Regions from separate parts of the Paeniglutamicibacter sulfureus genome, predicted to be linked through region 2. Evidence: riboswitches for the same ligand, from Rfam matches in the RefSeq annotation. Region 2 holds a riboswitch; each other region holds the start of a gene.
The links. Region 2 has a riboswitch for thiamine pyrophosphate ahead of thiC (phosphomethylpyrimidine synthase ThiC). Riboswitches for the same ligand answer to the same signal wherever they lie in the genome.
Positions count from the first base shown of each region.

Region 1 (3,986 bases), 1.2 Mb from region 2:
GATGCGCAGGAATCCGGCACATTGCTCAAAGGCCTTGGCTCCCAGGCGCGGAACCTTCAACAGGGACCGGCGGGTGGTGAAAGGGCCGTTCGCATTGCGGTGTTCGACGATGTTGCGGCTCAGCAGCGAACCGACTCCGGCCACCCGGGCCAGCAGCGCCGGGGATGCGGTGTTCACATCCACGCCGACGGCGTTGACGCAGTCCTCGACCACGGCATCCAGGGAGCGGTCAAGCTTGGCCGGGGTCAAATCGTGCTGATACTGGCCCACGCCGATGGACTTGGGTTCGATCTTCACCAGTTCGGCCAGCGGATCCTGCAGTCGGCGGGCAATGGACACCGCACCGCGGATGGAGACATCCAGGTCCGGCAACTCGGCGCTTGCCAGCGCCGACGCCGAATACACCGATGCCCCGGCCTCGGAGACGATGACCTTGGCAGGCTTGTTGGTCAGCTTGGCGATGACCTCGCCGGCCAGTTTGTCGGTCTCGCGGCTTGCGGTCCCGTTGCCCACGGCAATCAGTTCGGTGCCGTGCTTGGTTGCCAGTGCCACCAGGGTCGCCACGGAGGCATCCCATTTGTTGGCCGGGGCGTGCGGGTAGATGGTGGCAATGTCGACCACTTTGCCGGTGGCGTCGACGACGGCAACCTTCACCCCGGTGCGCAACCCGGGGTCCAGCCCCAGCACCGCCCGGTTTCCGGCAGGGGCGGCCAACAGCACGTCGCGCAGGTTGGCGGCGAAGACCTTGACACTGGCTTCCTCCGCGGCCTCGAAGAGCCGCGTGCGCAGGTCCGCCTCCAACCGTGCCAACAGGCGTCCGCGCCAGGCCAGGCGAACGGTTTGTGCCAGCCACTTGCCGGCCGGCGCATCGGCAGCGGCCTTGATGCCCAGCGAACGGGCGACGGCGGCCTCATATCCGGCCCGCGCCTCGGTGAGCGCCGCCTCGTCGCGCGGGTCGGCCTCGGCCAGCTCCAGGTTCAGCGCACCCTCGCGTTCTCCGCGCAGCAGCGCGAGGATGCGGTGCGAGGGCTGGGTGGCAACGGGCTGCACGAAGTCTTCGTAGTCGGAGAACTTCGAGGCATCCGCGGCAGGGGCGCCGGATGCGATCTTGGACGAGATCTTCCCTCGTGTCCACAGCCGTTCGCGCAATTCGGAGACCAGCACCGCGTCCTGCGAGGCACGTTCGGTGAGAATGGCCCGGGCACCGGCCAGGGCATCGGATGCCGCATTGACCTCGTGCTCGGGGTTTAGGAAGGTGGCTGCCAACGCTTCGGGATCCTGGGCGGGATCGCGGATCAGCGAGTCGGCCAGCGGCTCGAGTCCGGCCTCGCGGGCGATCTGGGCGCGGGTGCGGCGCTTGGACTTGTATGGCAGATACAGGTCCTCCAATTCGGCCTTGGTACCGGCAGCCATGATGGCGGCCCGCAGCTCGTCGGTGAGTTTCCCCTGCTCCTCGATGGCCTTCAGGATCGCTTCCCGGCGGTCCTCCAATTCACGCAGGTAGCGCAGCCGCTCCTCAAGCAGGCGCAGCTGGGTGTCGTCCAGGGTTCCGGTGGCTTCCTTGCGGTATCGGGCAATGAAGGGGACGGTCGATCCGGCATCGAGCAATTCGACGGCGGCCTTCACCTGCCAGTCGGCAACCGAAGCACCCCCGGAAGTTAACTCGGCGGCAATGGTGTGGATTATTCGCATCTGGCTCACCCACACTAGTTTGCCGCATCCGTGGCACTGCCCGCGGACACCGACCGGCGAGGCCTCGTGTGTGTCGCCTCCGTCCTTGCCCTTGATTCGGGGATTGCCCCGTACCGGTGCTACGTTGGCCACAGGACTCGACACGGGGTGCCGCCTGGCGGCTGAGAGATAGACCCGTTGAACCTGATCTCGATAATCCGAGCGAAGGGATGCCGGTCCGGCTTGAACTGCCCTCGTACCCAAATTCCTGGACGACCGTCGGCTGGTTCCATGGCATCCCTTCGCCCAGCAGAAGGGTGCAAGAAAATGCTTATCAAGGACCAAATCGTGTTGATCACCGGGGCAGGACGCGGACTCGGGGCAGACCTGGCCCGGGCCTTTGCGCGCGAGGGCGCACGGCTTGTATTGAACTACCGCTCCAGCGAAACCGCCGCCCGGGAACTGGCAGCCGAGTTCGGGGCCGATCGCGCGATAGCGGTCCAAGCCGATGTCGCGAACGCGGATCAAGTCTCCCAATTGGTGGCCGGGGCGCACGAACATTTTGGTGCTCCCATCACCACTGTCGTCAACAACGCCCTGCCCGATTTTTCGTTCAATGGCGACGCCCGTGCCAAGGCCGATGGAATCGGCTACATGGCTTTCGGGGAGCAGTTCACCGGCATCGTTGGCGGTGCGCTGAACACGATCCAGGCAACCCTGCCCGGCATGAGAACCGCGGGCTTTGGCAACATCGTCAACATCGGGACAAACCTCTTCCAGAACCCCGTGGTCCCCTACCACGACTACACCGCGGCCAAGGCTGCCCTGCTGGCCATGACCCGCACGTTCGCGGCCGACCTCGGCCCGGAAAACATCCGCGTGAACATGATCTCCGGCGGCCTGCTTCGCACCACCGATGCCTCCGCCGCCACCCCGGAAGCGGTCTTCGACCTGATCGCCGGCTCCACGCCACTGCGCAGGGTCACTTCCCCGGCGGAGTTCGCCGACGCCGCACTGCTGTTCGCTTCACCGTGGTCCCGGGCGGTGACCGGGCAGAACCTGGTTGTCGACGGCGGCCTGGTGATGAACTAGGGGTCGGGTAAAGCATCGTGGACGCCACACGCCAATTGCACCTGAACGCCTTCATCTACGGGGCGGGCCACCACACCATGGGATGGCGCCACCCCGAATCCAGCGCCGACCGCCTCGGCGACATTTCCTACTACGAGGAACTTGCCCGGATTGCCGAGCGCGGTTGCCTGGATGCTGTCTTTTTTGCCGACGGGCAGAGCGTGAACCATGAATACGCGGCAGGGATCCCCTGGTTCCTGGAACCGGTGACTGCTCTCAGTGCCATGGCTCGTGCCACCAGCCGCATCGGGTTGGTCACCACGATCTCGGCCAGCTTCTACACGCCCTTCCACGCCGCCAGGCTGTTGGCCTCGCTGGACCACATCAGCGGCGGGCGGGCGGGCATCAACGTGGTGACCTCCATGTTTGACGCCGAGGCCCGCAATCATTCCATGGATTCCCTGCCGGCTCATGCCCAGCGCTACGAGCGCGCCGAAGAGTTTGTTGTCGCGTTGCAGGGGTTGTGGGATTCCTGGTCAGATTCTGCACTGCTGGTTGACCGGGAAGCCGGACGTTACCTTGATCCGGCGCAGGTCCGGCCGATCAACCACCGCGGCAACCATTTCTCGGTTGCCGGCCCGCTGACAGTCCCCCGGTGCCCGCAGGGGCGGCCGGTGCTGTTCCAGGCGGGATCCTCGGAAGCCGGCCGCTCCTTTGCGGCCCGCCATGCCGAAGCCATCTACTCCGTTTCCTGGGACAGGGAATCGGCAGTCGAGTATGCCGCCGACATCCGGCGACTACTGGGTCTTGCCGGACGCTCCAATGATCCGGTTCCCGTGCTTCCCGGGCTGGTCACGTACATCGGTGCCACGCGGGAAGAGGCATGGGAAAAGAAGCGCGTGCTGGATTCCTTCATTGACACCGGGTCGGCCATCGCCCAGCTCAACATGTTCACCGGCCAGGACTACAACACCCATCCGCTGGACGACAGGGTGGATCCGCTGCCCCCGGCCGAGGACTTCACCGGCCCACAAGGCCGCTACCTGACCGTTCAGCGCATCATCGAAACCCAGCGCCCCACGCTTCGCGAACTGCTGGGGTTCCTGGCAGCGGGCGGGGGCCATGCAACCATGATCGGCACCCCCGCCGAGATCGCGGACGAGATTGAGGAATGGTTCATGTCGGGCGCCTGTGAGGGCTTCAACCTCATGTGCCCAAGTTATCCGGCGGGATTGGATGATTTT
Region 1 is NZ_BAAAWO010000001.1:2,018,282-2,022,267, forward strand. Features, by position in the region: gene ABD687_RS09210 (Tex family protein) at 1-1,692, opposite strand, end outside; TPP riboswitch at 1,826-1,919, shown strand; gene ABD687_RS09215 (3-oxoacyl-ACP reductase) at 1,999-2,763, shown strand; gene ABD687_RS09220 (LLM class flavin-dependent oxidoreductase) at 2,781-3,986, shown strand, end outside.
Region 1: it holds a riboswitch for thiamine pyrophosphate, as region 2 does, so the genes downstream of both, ABD687_RS09215 (3-oxoacyl-ACP reductase) here and thiC (phosphomethylpyrimidine synthase ThiC) in region 2, are expected to answer to the same signal.

Region 2 (3,986 bases):
GCTTTGCCGTCCCCGGCGGGCATGCTCGAGCGCCGTGGTCCCATCGGAATCCGCAATGGAGACGTCCGCGCCGGCGTCGATGACCAGACGCACCACTTCCTGGTGTTCGGGACCACCTGTGCCCAAAATGACGGCCTCCAGAAGGCAGGTCCACCCAAGATCATTCACGTGGTCGACGGCGACCTTGGCGTCCAGGAGCAGCCTTACGGTTTCGACGTGGGCGTGTTCGCAGGCGGGAATCAGCGCGGTGCCGCCGTAGCGATTGGTGCTTCCCACATCCGCACCGTTTTCCAGCGTGAGTTTCAGGATGTCGTTGAGCCCCTCCGCCCCGGCATACAGGAATGCCGAATCCGAGATCTGATCCTTGGCATTCACGTCGGCCCCCCGACGGATCAGTTCCCGGGCCGCGTCCACTGCGTTGGCGCGGGTTGCGGAGACCAGCACCGGCCGGCCATCGGTGCCGCGGTAGTTGGCCGAAGCCCCGGCATCGAGCAGTCTTCGTACCTGCTCGGCGTCATTGGCCACCGCCGCCGCGACCAGGGATTCCTCCGGCGCCGTCACGTCGACGGTCCCGTTATCCGACGTGCTTGCCCGTGGCGTCGAAGATTCCCGGACGCCCGTCGTGGGGATGCTGCAGGCACCCAAACCAAGGATGGCGGCAACCAGCGCCCCTGTGATCAATGCGGAAGGTGAATGTCGGTTGGACATGGACCCATCCTAGTCCGGGACGACGCCGAGGTGAGTGGCCACGGGATTACGGAGTTCAACCCGCCACAATGAACGCGTCTTCCCCGCGTTGAACGCAGGGTGAACCCGGGGAAGACGCATCCGTTCGGGCAGGTTCCCGTTGGGGGGACTACATGGGGTCGGGGATGCTACGCCTTGCTCGGTACCTCGAGCTCGGGCAGATAGACCTTGCCTCCGGCGGCCAGGAATTCCTGGCTTTTTTCGCGCATCCCGCTGACCATTTCTGCGATGGCGGCCTGCGAATCGGCCGAACCGTATTCGTCCCGGATGTCCTGGCTGATGCGCATGGAGCAGAACTTCGGCCCGCACATGGAACAGAAGTGCGCGGTCTTGGCCGGTTCTGCAGGCAGCGTCTCGTCGTGGAACGACTCGGCCGTGACCGGGTCCAGCGACAGGGCGAACTGGTCGCGCCAGCGGAACTCGAAGCGCGCCTTGCTCAGCGCGTCGTCGCGTACGGATGCACCCGGGTGCCCCTTGGCCAGATCCGCGGCGTGGGCTGCGATCTTGTAGGTGATCACGCCGGTCTTCACGTCGTCCTTGTTGGGCAGCCCCAAGTGTTCCTTGGGCGTGACATAGCAGAGCATCGCGGTGCCGTAGCGGGCTATCTCCGTGGCGCCGATGGCGCTGGTGATGTGGTCATAACCGGGCGCAATGTCGGTGACCAACGGACCAAGCGTGTAGAACGGAGCGCCCTCGCACAGCTCCTGCTGGCGCTCCACGTTCTCCCGCACCAGGTGGAAGGGGATGTGCCCGGGGCCCTCGACCATGACCTGCACGTCGTACTTCCAGGCGCGCTTGGTCAGTTCGGCCAGGGTGTCCAGCTCGGCGAACTGCGCTGCGTCGTTGGCGTCGGCGATGGACCCCGGGCGCAGACCGTCACCCAGGGAAAACGCCACGTCGTACTTCGCGAAGATCTCGCACAGCTCGTCGAAGTGGGTGTAGAGGAAATTCTCCTGGTGGTGCGCCAGGCACCAGCCGGCCATGATGGCCCCGCCGCGCGAGACGATGCCGGTCACGCGGTTGGCCGACAGCGGCACATAGCGCAACAGCACGCCGGCGTGGACGGTCATGTAGTCGACGCCCTGTTCGCACTGCTCGATCACGGTGTCGCGGTAGATTTCCCAGGTCAGTGCGTTGGCCTCGCCGTTGACCTTTTCCAGTGCCTGGTAGATCGGGACGGTGCCGATGGGCACCGGGGCGTTGCGGATCAGCCATTCGCGGGTGGTGTGGATGTCATCGCCGGTGGACAGGTCCATCACGGTGTCGGCACCCCACTGGGTGGCCCACTGGAGCTTGTCCACCTCCTCGGCGATGGAGCTGGTGACCGCCGAGTTGCCGATATTGGCATTGATCTTCACCAGGAACGCCTTGCCGATGATCATTGGCTCGGACTCGGGGTGGTTGATGTTTGACGGGATGATGGCCCTGCCCGCAGCGACCTCGCTGCGCACCAGTTCCACGTCGCAGTTCTCGCGCAACGCCACAAAGCGCATTTCGGGGGTGATGATTCCCCGGCGGGCGTAGTGCATTTGGGTCACGCGTTTTCCGGGTTCCGCGCGCCGCGGCTGGTGCCGTGCTCCCTTCCATTCGGCCGATGCCGCTCCGCGGCGCAATGCAGACTTGCCGTCATCGAGCAGGTTCCGCTCCCGACCGCCATAGGCCTCGGTGTCCGAACGATCCGCGATCCACTCGCCGCGGAAGGGCGGCAAGCCCACGACCGGGTCACTGCCGGGACCGGCGGTGCGATACACCCGCAGCGGGGCGTTGGCCGTGCCTCCGGGGGACGGCTCCAAGGCGATTTCGGTGACCGGGACCCGGATCCCCGATTCTGCGTCCTCGAGATAAGCCAGGGAATGGGACTTCAGGGACTGGATTTCGGCTGCTTCCGAGGCGTTTTGGACAGGGCTGTGCATTGAAATGGTGTTGCTCAAGGAGTACTCACTTCCTTCGCCGGCATTACCCGGACAGGTTCAACGGTCTCTTGCTGCTTCAGCTCGATCTCAGCCCCTGCAAGGGCACCCGTGTGGTCGTAAGTGAAACTATCACAACATTCAATCCGGCATCGAGTGTGACCTTGCGCACCGGCGCGGTGGGCCCTGGTCCTTTACCGGGCCTCCGCGCTTCTGGGTCCGAAGTGCCGGCGATTACCCCTTCGGGGCCAACCCAGGTGGATTATCCGGCCTTCTGCGCGGTCAGCGGCAATATTTCCAGTGGAATCTAAATGAGCGGCACCGATTTGATGGGCACGATTCGGCCATGGTGCCGGCGTTCAAGGCGGAGACCCGAGGCCAATCGAGCTTTGACGGACCTGGCTGTAAGGAAGGAACATCGCAGCTTGCCCCGGAGTGTGGCAAAATGGATTCTTGGGTCTACTGGGTTCTGCTCCTGCCGCAGGGGGAACGAATCAACAGTCCGACCTACCGCCGATCCGCAAACGGATCGCGGTACCAAGCTCCGGACCGCCACATCTTTCCCTCGACGCCTTCGCGCTTCATGAGGGACAATTACGGTCCGTGTCTAAGGTAGATGACCTGCGGCGTCTGCCTAGGAGATGCATTCATGCGTATTCTCGACTCTGTCGACGCAGCCTCGCTGCGCAGCGATGTCCCGGACTTCCGCGCCGGTGACACCGTCAAGGTTCACGTCAACATCATCGAAGGCAAGAACTCCCGTGTCCAGGTATTCCAGGGCTTCGTCCTTGGTCGCCAGGGCGACGGCGTTCGCGAAACCTTCACCGTTCGCAAGGTCTCCTTCGGCGTCGGCGTAGAGCGTACCTTCCCGGTACACTCCCCGGTTCTGGATAAGGTCGAACTGGTAACCCGTGGCGACGTTCGCCGCGCGAAGCTGTTCTACATGCGCGATCGCCACGGCAAGGCTGCGAAGATCCGCGAAAAGCGCGACTTCCGGTCTGCCAAGTAGCCAGAAAAGCGAGAACCTCTATCCAAGCCATCCTTCGGATGGCCAGGATGGGGATCCATCGTGGATCAAACTACTGAATCGGAACGTTTTTCCGCTTCGACAAAGCGCCGGTCCCCTTCGAGGGGCTGGCGCTTTGCCGTAGGCGCGCTTGCTGCGGCGGCGGTGATCACCCTTGGCGTTCGCGCCACCGTCGTTGACTTCTTCTACATTGGATCCACTTCCATGGAATCCACGTTGAACCCGGGTGAGGGCTTGCTGGTGAACCGGCTTGCCTACAAGGACGCCGAGATCCAACGCGGAGATGTGGTCATCTTCGACGG
Region 2 is NZ_BAAAWO010000001.1:830,223-834,208, reverse strand. Features, by position in the region: gene ABD687_RS03805 (ankyrin repeat domain-containing protein) at 1-708, opposite strand, end outside; gene thiC (phosphomethylpyrimidine synthase ThiC) at 876-2,660, opposite strand; TPP riboswitch at 2,673-2,780, opposite strand; gene rplS (50S ribosomal protein L19) at 3,307-3,666, shown strand; gene lepB (signal peptidase I) at 3,727-3,986, shown strand, end outside.

Region 3 (3,986 bases), 1.0 Mb from region 2:
CCGTGTTGGTGACGAATTGGTGCTCCGGTTCCTGGAACACCGAACCGATGCGTCCCACCAGTTCGGTGGCGCGCCAGTGGTAGGGGCGGGCCTCGGAGCCGGCAGCCAGCTCCCCGGTGGCCAGCACGGTGCCGGAGGCCTGTGGCAGCAAGCCCCCGAGCGTCAGGGCGAAGGTCGACTTGCCCGAGCCGTTGGCCCCGCGCACGCACCAGGCCTCGCCGGCCGCGACGCGCAGGTCAAGTCCCCCGGCAGCGATTGATCCGCCGCGCTTCCGGGTGACCGCCAGCTCCTTGGCCTCGAGCAGCAGTGCGCCGCCATCCGTTGCGGCGGGCCGCACGTGGATCGACGGGGTGTATCCGGGGACCCAGACCCCGGCGGAGATCAGTTCCTCGCGCACCTTCCCGGGCCCGAAGAGCTCGTCGGGGGTTCCGTCGTGGGCGATGCCGCCGCCCGGTTCCAACACGATGACCCGGTCCATGTGCGGAGCCCAGGCCTCCAGGCGGTGTTCGACGATCAGCAGGGTCGCCCCGGTGGCATCCAGCGCCGCCAGCACCGCGTCGCGGACCTCCAGCACGCCGTCGGGGTCGAGGTTCGCCGTCGGCTCGTCCAGAAGGACCAGCCCCGGGCCCATGGCAAGGATCCCGGCGAGGGCCAGGCGCTGTTTTTGTCCGCCGGAAAGTGCGGCGGTGGGGTGGTCCAGCGGGACATCGAGGCCCACGGCATCGAGGGCATCGATGATGCGTTGGGCGATCTCTTCCGGCGGCACCGACAGGTTTTCGGCACCGAAAGCAGTGTCGTCCCCGACCCGGGCCTGGACGACCTGGGTTTCGGGATCCTGTTGCATGAGCCCGACCAGACCGCGGCCCTGGGCCGAGGGGATTCCGTCCAGCAGCAGTTCGCCGGAGGAATAGGCCTCGTCGTCCTCGTGCAGGACCCCCGCCAGGGCATAGAGCAGCGTGGATTTGCCGGCGCCCGAAGGACCGGCCAGGAGCACGCGTTCCCCGGCGCGGATATCCAGGTCAAGGCCGCGGAGCGCCGGCTGGGCGCGGTCGGCATGCCGCCAACCCCAGTTGCGGGCGCTGACCGAGACGGCCGTGGCCACCCGGCGGCCGGTGTCCGGGGCGCCGGCTTCACGGTCCAGCATCGAAGGTGATGTCATGATGGCTGCCGCGTCCTAGAGGATGGCTTCGGCGGCCGCCTTGCGGCTGGCCAGGGCGCCCAGGGCACCGGTCTTGGCCAGGGCGCGGGTGGCCAGGAAGGACAGCAGCCCGGCAATGACGATGCCCGAGATGGTCATGAACGCGATGTAGGAGAAGAGCATGCCGGTGGTGTATTCAGGGAACCAGCGGAAGATAAAGGTGTCGTTGACGCTGCCGAAGAGCCCTGCCGCGCCTCCGGCCAGCAGTGCCACGGGAAGGTTGAACTTGCGGTAGCGGAACGCGGCGAACACCAGTTCAGCGCCAAGGCCCTGGATCAGGCCGGAGGCCAGGACGGTCAGCCCGAATTCGGAGCCCATGAGTGCCGAGACCATGGCGGCGACGATTTCGCAGAAGAGTGCGGCACCGGGCTTGCGGATGATCAGCGCGCCGAGCACCGCAGGGAAGAGCCACATGCCCGAGACCAGGGAGGCGGAGGGCGGGAAGGCCAGGAACAGGAAGTCAAGCAGGTGGTGGGTGCTGTTCCAGGCCCAGAAGATGACGCCCGAGGACACGGCGATGACGGCCGCGATGACGATGTCAACGACACGCCAGGACGAGGTTGCCGGCTTGTGCCCGGCGGGCTGGTTGGTGGTGCTCATGGTGGTGATCCTCCTTGGATACAAGGAGGGGAGGGAAAACGCTACTTTGAACGCACCCCTGAGAACTCGACTTCCTTCGCCGGTACTAGCCGGGGCAGGTTCGAGGGTCTGCGGCTATCCGCACTCTCAGCGTCTTGGTGCGAATTTCTTCGCACGACGCTCCCCTGTCGTGATTGTTTCAGTCCTATGATGCTACCTCACGCTATGCTGGGGCAGGTACCGTTGCCCGCAACATTTGGGAGTCCCCTTGAACAGCTTGATGAAACTCATCGGCCCAGCTATCTCGATCGCCGCCGGTTTCCTGGGTGGAAAAATCGTCGACAAGGCCTGGACCGGTTTCACCGGCCGGAAGCCGCCGAAGCATGGCAACGCGGAAGCGCAGGCCGAGGCCAGCCTGCGCCAGATCATTGGCTTCGCCGTCCTGTCGGCCACGACTGCGGCCCTGATCCAGGTGTTCACCGACCGCGGCACCCAACGGGCCCTTGCCCGGTTCGCCAAGAAGGCCTGACACCACAAACGCTTCAGGGGCCCACGGATATCCCGTAGGCCCCTAAGCGTTTCCGGCGATCCTCCGCGCCTCGCGGGCAGGGTTTGGCGCCGCGGGAGTTAGTCGATGAAGTCGGTGCGGTCCCGGGGCTGGCCCTTGCCGTGTTCTTGTTCCTCGCGCTGGGCCGCGGCTTCGACGACGGCGGCCAGTTCGTCGGCCACGAGTGTCTCGCGCTTGAGGTGCCGCGTCCGGTATCCGGCGCGTCCCACCATGTGCGCGGAGACCGGCGCGGTGAGCAACTGCAGCAACCAGGCCAGGACCAGCACCGGCAGCACCGCCCAGGAACGCAATTCCAGCCCGAGCGCAGCCAGCAGCAGGAACAAACCCAGCACCTGCGGCTTGGTTGCCGCGTGCAGGCGCGAAAGCAGGTCCGGGAAGCGCAGCATGCCGATTCCGGCGGCCAGGGACATCAGGCAGCCGACGATCATGAACGTCCCGGCAATGATGTCGATGATGGTGTCAAGCATCAGGCGTTTCTCCGATCCGTGACGAAGCGGGAAACGGTGACCGAACCCACGAATCCGACCAGGCACGCCAGCAGCACGAAGACCAGGTTGTTGGTGTGCCGGTTGACTGTCATTTCCACGCAGAGTGCCGCGGAGATGATCAGCAACAGGACATCGGTGGCAATGACGCGTTCCAGGATGGACGGGCCCATTGCCAGCCTGACGATGGCCAGGCAGGCGGCAATCGAGAGCGTGATGCCGCAGATCCACAGGACGATGATCATGAGGTTGCTCCGTCTTGGTTGTTCGTTGCCTTTGGTTCGGCGTTCAGCGCGGCCAGTTCTTCCTTGGTGCCCATCATGCGGATCAGCCGTTCCTCGATCAGCAAGACGGCCGCCCTGGCCTTCTCCACGCCGGCCTGGTCGTTGACGTTGAGCACGTGCAGGTACAGCGTGGAGGACCTTCGGTCCACCTCGACGACATAGGAGCCGGGCACCAGCGTCAGCACGTGGCCCACGAAGGTGGCCAGCAGATCGGACTCGGTGCGCAGCGTGACGGTGATGACGGCGCTGGTGGTCCGCGGCCCGCGGAATATCGCCAGGAACATGACCTCGAAGCTGGCCCGGGTGATGTCGCGCAGGAAGGCGAGGATGAAGACGACTGCACGCCAGATGTTGAAGCGTCCCGAGAGGATGATCGGCGGCAGGCGGAAGACCCGCACCAGCAGCAGCGAGATCAGCAGCCCGAAGACCAGGTTGCCGACGGCGAAGTCCTGCCAAAGCGCGCCCCACACCAGGGTCATGCCGATCAGCAGCGGGATTTCCTGGCGCAGCGTGGAGCGTTGGCGATGGCCGCTCTCGTCCTTGGCGTCGACCAGTCGTTGTTCCGGACTCATCGTGCCTGCCCTTCTCCGGTGCCGAGGACGGCCTCGATGTAGTTGCCCTTGTCCAGCATTTCCATGGCCACCCTGTCGGTGAAGTCGAAGAGCGGTCCGGCAAACACCGTCAAGGCCACGCCCACCAGCACCAGGGCGGCGGTCATGGCGACCATGCCGTTGGGCAGCAGGGCTGCGTTGCCGCGGTCGGAATAGCGGCTTGCCGGCTCGTCCGCGACGATGTCGTAGGTGGCGCCGCGCGCCGCGGAGACGCCCACCAGCAGCAGCGGGTCAGGGTCCGTGGCGTCCTCGGCATTGCGC
Region 3 is NZ_BAAAWO010000001.1:1,841,321-1,845,306, forward strand. Features, by position in the region: gene ABD687_RS08405 (ATP-binding cassette domain-containing protein) at 1-1,159, opposite strand, end outside; gene ABD687_RS08410 (ECF transporter S component) at 1,175-1,798, opposite strand; TPP riboswitch at 1,853-1,974, opposite strand; gene ABD687_RS08415 (DUF4235 domain-containing protein) at 2,046-2,306, shown strand; gene mnhG (monovalent cation/H(+) antiporter subunit G) at 2,405-2,812, opposite strand; gene ABD687_RS08425 (MrpF/PhaF family protein) at 2,812-3,075, opposite strand; gene ABD687_RS08430 (Na+/H+ antiporter subunit E) at 3,072-3,686, opposite strand; gene ABD687_RS08435 (Na+/H+ antiporter subunit D) at 3,683-3,986, opposite strand, start outside.
Region 3: it holds a riboswitch for thiamine pyrophosphate, as region 2 does, so the genes downstream of both, ABD687_RS08410 (ECF transporter S component) here and thiC (phosphomethylpyrimidine synthase ThiC) in region 2, are expected to answer to the same signal.

Region 4 (3,986 bases), 2.3 Mb from region 2:
GCCAGCCGCGGCGAGGCGACCTCGAAGAGCACGCCGTCGGGAGAGATGAGGGCGTCCCGGCAGGTTTCGCCTTCCAGGTGTCCGCCCTTGGCCAGCACCAGGACCTGGTACTCGGCGGCAAGGGAGCGCGCCTGGGCCACCGCCTGCTCCCAGTTCCCGGCCACGGGGCCGCGCCCCAGCACGGCAAGTTCCGGGATGTTGGGGGTGATCACGTCGACGTGGGCAAAGAGGCGCCGCAGCGCGTTGGTTGCCTCTGCATCCAGCAGCGAATCCCCGCTGGTGGCGACCATGACCGGGTCCAGCACCACCGCCGGGGCATCGGAGCCCGCGGCGGTCCGGATCCCGGCCAGCCAGCCGCCGAGCTCGTCGATGACCGCCGCGTTGGCGAGCATCCCGATCTTGATCGCGTCGATGGCGATGTCCTCGGAAACCGCGCGCAGCTGCGCCAACAGGAAGCCGGCCGGCGGCACGTGCACGGCACTGACGCCGCGGGTGTTCTGCGCGGTCAGCGCGCTGATGGCGGCCATGCCGTAGCCGCCGGCGGCGGCGATGGATTTCAGGTCTGCCTGGATCCCGGCGCCGCCGGAGGGGTCGGAGCCGGCGATGGACAGGATGTTCTTCACGGTGTTCGGGGTGCTCATGGCTTGCTGCCCTCCCAGAGGGTGCGTAGGTTCCTGGATGCTTCGCGCGGGTCATCGGCGGCGCAAATGGCGCGGACCACCGCCACGCCGGCGGCCCCGGCGCGGGCCAGCGGGGCAACATCCGCGGCGTCGATGCCGCCGATGGCGATGACCGGGAGGTCGCTGAGTCCAACGGCGCGGGCCAGGCCCGCGTGGCCCAGCGGCTCGGGGTGGTCCTTCTTGGTGGGGGTGGCGTGCACGGCGCCGACCCCCAGGTAATCGATGGTGCCCGGGGCAAACGCGTTGAGTTGGTTCGCGGTGCGGATCTCGCCATCGCCGGCCGCGGAGAGTCCCAGCACGGAGCCGGGGCCGATGAGTTCGCGCACCAGGTTTGCCGGCAGGTCGGATTGGCCGATGTGAACGCCCTGCACGTCAGCGCCGGAGGTGCGGGCGGCCAGGAACACGTCGACGCGGTCGTTGACCAGCAGTGCCGCGCGCCCGGCGGTGTGGTGGGCGCATTCCATGACGAGGTCCACGAATTCTCCGGCCGGCATGTCCTTGCAGCGCAGCTGCACCGTCGTGATGCCTCCGTCGACCGCGGCCTTCACAATGTCGACCAGCGGACGTCCGGCGGTGGAGGCCGAGTCCGCGACCAGGTACACGCCGTAGCCGCTCATGAGAGCACCGCCGCGGCGCGCAGCTCGGCGGGGGAGATGGCTGCCAGCGCGTCCAGGAAGAGCGGGGCGAAGGTGCCGGGTCCCGCCGCGTGCTCTGCGGCGCGTTCGGCGGCGGCGGAGTAGAAGGCGTGCGCGGCCACCGTGGCCACCAGCGGGTCGGGGCCGGTGGACAGGAAGGCGGCGCAGACCGCGCCCAGCGCGCACCCGCCGCCGGTGATGCGGGTCAGCAGCGCGCTGCCGCCGTGCACGTACACGATGCGCACCCCGTCGGTGACCAGGTCAGCCTCCCCGGAGACAGCCACGACAGCTCCGCTGCTCCTGGCCAGCTCCCTGGCGGCGTCGGCCGCGGCGGCAACCGAATCGGTGGACTCGACCCCGCGCCCGCCCCCCGAGACGCCGGCCAGCGCCAGGATCTCCGAGGCGTTCCCGCGGATCACGCTCGGTCCGGCGGCGGCAAGTTCGCGGGCGAGCGCGGTGCGCACGCGCAGCGACCCGATCGCCACGGGGTCCAGCACCCAGGGCGTCGAGGCGGCGCCGGCGCCGGTAACGGCCTCGCGCATGGCGGCCGCCTGCTCGGTGTTCGGGGTGCCCAGGTTCACCAGCAGGGATGCCGCCACCGCGGCAAAGTCGCCGGCCTCCCCGGGGACGTCCACCATGGCCGGGGACCCGCCGACGGCCAGCAGCACGTTGGCGGTGAAGTTGGTGACCACGGTGTTGGTCAGGCACTGGACCAGGGGCGAGGAGGCGCGCAGCGCGCCCAGGGCATCGGCGAGCTCGCCGGGTGTTACAAATCTTGAAGGCGCCATGGATTCCATGAGCAACATCCCTCCGCTAGTACGAACTAGATCAGGTTCTACGGGTTTCATCTCAGCCGGTCGCGTGCGCGCCGACACCCCGTGTCACTATGCGTGAGCCTATCCCACCGGGCCCCGGGGCGGGAAAGCCGAGTCCGCGTCCTTCCTGCGCGAGGCGCCTCCCCGCAACCAGGGCGCGGCGGCCTGTTGGAGATGCCGCGCTGGCCGTAGGCTCGGGACATGGGCACATCCGACACTCCACACAAATCAGCTGCGTCTCGCGAGTCGACGGCGCTGAACGAGCTCGAGCTTCCCGAGGTGGTGCCCGAACTCCCGGAAAACATCGTGGAGATCGTCGCCTCCATGCACGACGTGGTCGCCACCCGGCTGGCCCACCCGCGCCGCTTCCGGGCCTCGCAGCTCAAGGCGCTCGAACGGATGCTGGATGCCCACGAGCAGGATTTCACCGATGCGCTGGCCGACGACCTGGGCAAGGGCACCGTCGAGGCGAAGCTGACGGAAATCGACATGGTGCGCGCGGAAATCGACCACGCGCAGCTTCACCTCTCCGAGTGGATGGAGTCCAAGGCGGTGAAGATCCCGTTGGCACTGCATCCGGCGGCAGCCAAGATCGAGCCGCAACCCCTGGGCGTGGTGCTGGTGATCGGCGCCTGGAATTATCCGCTGCAGTTGATCCTCGCCCCGCTGGTTGCCTCCATCGCGGCGGGCAACGTCACGGTGCTCAAGCCCTCGGAGCTGGCACCGGCGACCTCCGCGGTGCTGGGCAGGCTGATCCCGAAGTTCCTCGACCACCGGGCCTGCGCCGTCGTCCAAGGCGGCGCATCCACCAGCAAACACTTGCTGGAACAGCACTTTGACCACATCTTTTTCACCGGCGGTGAGCGGGTTGGCAAGATCGTGGCCCGCGCCGCCGCAGAGCACCTGACACCCGTGACACTTGAGCTGGGCGGAAAGTCCCCGGCCCTGGTGATGGACGGATCCTCCGCCACGGTGGCGCGCAGGCTTGCCTTCGGGAAGTTCATGAATTCCGGGCAGACCTGCGTGGCGCCCGACTACGTGCTGGCGGTCGGCGATGCCGCCCGGGACCTGGAAAAACAGCTGGCCAAGGCGATCACCGGGTTCTACGGGAAGAATCCGCTGTCCAGCCGCGACTACGGCCGCATCGTGAACACCGCCCACTTCGACAGGTTGGTTTCCTACCTGGACCACGGCGAGATCCTCATCGGGGGCGGGTACGATGCCGACACCCTGAAGATCGAGCCCACCGTGATGGCCAACGTGGATCCGGACTCGCCGCTGATGCGCGAGGAGATCTTTGGCCCGATACTGCCGATCATCGCGGTGGAAAGCTTCGATGCGGCCGTGCGCTTCATCAACGCACGCCCAAACCCGCTGGTCGCCTACCTCTTCAGCGAGAACCCGCGGCTGCAGTCGGCCTTCGGGGACCAGGTGCGGGCGGGGGCCATCGTGCACAATGCGCCCAATGTGCACCTCTTCGTCCCGGGTCTTCCCTTTGGCGGCGTTGGCGCATCCGGCATGGGTGCATACCACGGGCGGCATGGGTTCGAGCGGCTATCGCAGATGCGCGCGGTGATGGGCAAGACGACAGTAGTGGACACGCTCAAGGCGCTCTACCCGCCGTACACGTGGGCGAAATCCAAGCTCATCGACAGGCTCATGTAAGCATTCCGCAATCCGCATATTCACCTGTGGAAGCCGCTTTTTGGCAGAACGTCCGGAATGCCGCAGTCAGCCATGTAGGCCCGCGGGGCCCTCCCGCCGGGGGCGGCTCGCAGTCCTACATCCGTGCCACGCCGTGGTGCTTTCCGGGTGGCAACGCACCGGGAACACGACGGAACCTGTGGTCCCCTATC
Region 4 is NZ_BAAAWO010000001.1:3,119,234-3,123,219, forward strand. Features, by position in the region: gene thiD (bifunctional hydroxymethylpyrimidine kinase/phosphomethylpyrimidine kinase) at 1-641, opposite strand, end outside; gene thiE (thiamine phosphate synthase) at 638-1,297, opposite strand; gene thiM (hydroxyethylthiazole kinase) at 1,294-2,112, opposite strand; TPP riboswitch at 2,104-2,204, opposite strand; gene ABD687_RS14265 (aldehyde dehydrogenase family protein) at 2,332-3,795, shown strand; gene pgm (phosphoglucomutase (alpha-D-glucose-1,6-bisphosphate-dependent)) at 3,982-3,986, opposite strand, start outside.
Region 4: it holds a riboswitch for thiamine pyrophosphate, as region 2 does, so the genes downstream of both, thiM (hydroxyethylthiazole kinase) here and thiC (phosphomethylpyrimidine synthase ThiC) in region 2, are expected to answer to the same signal.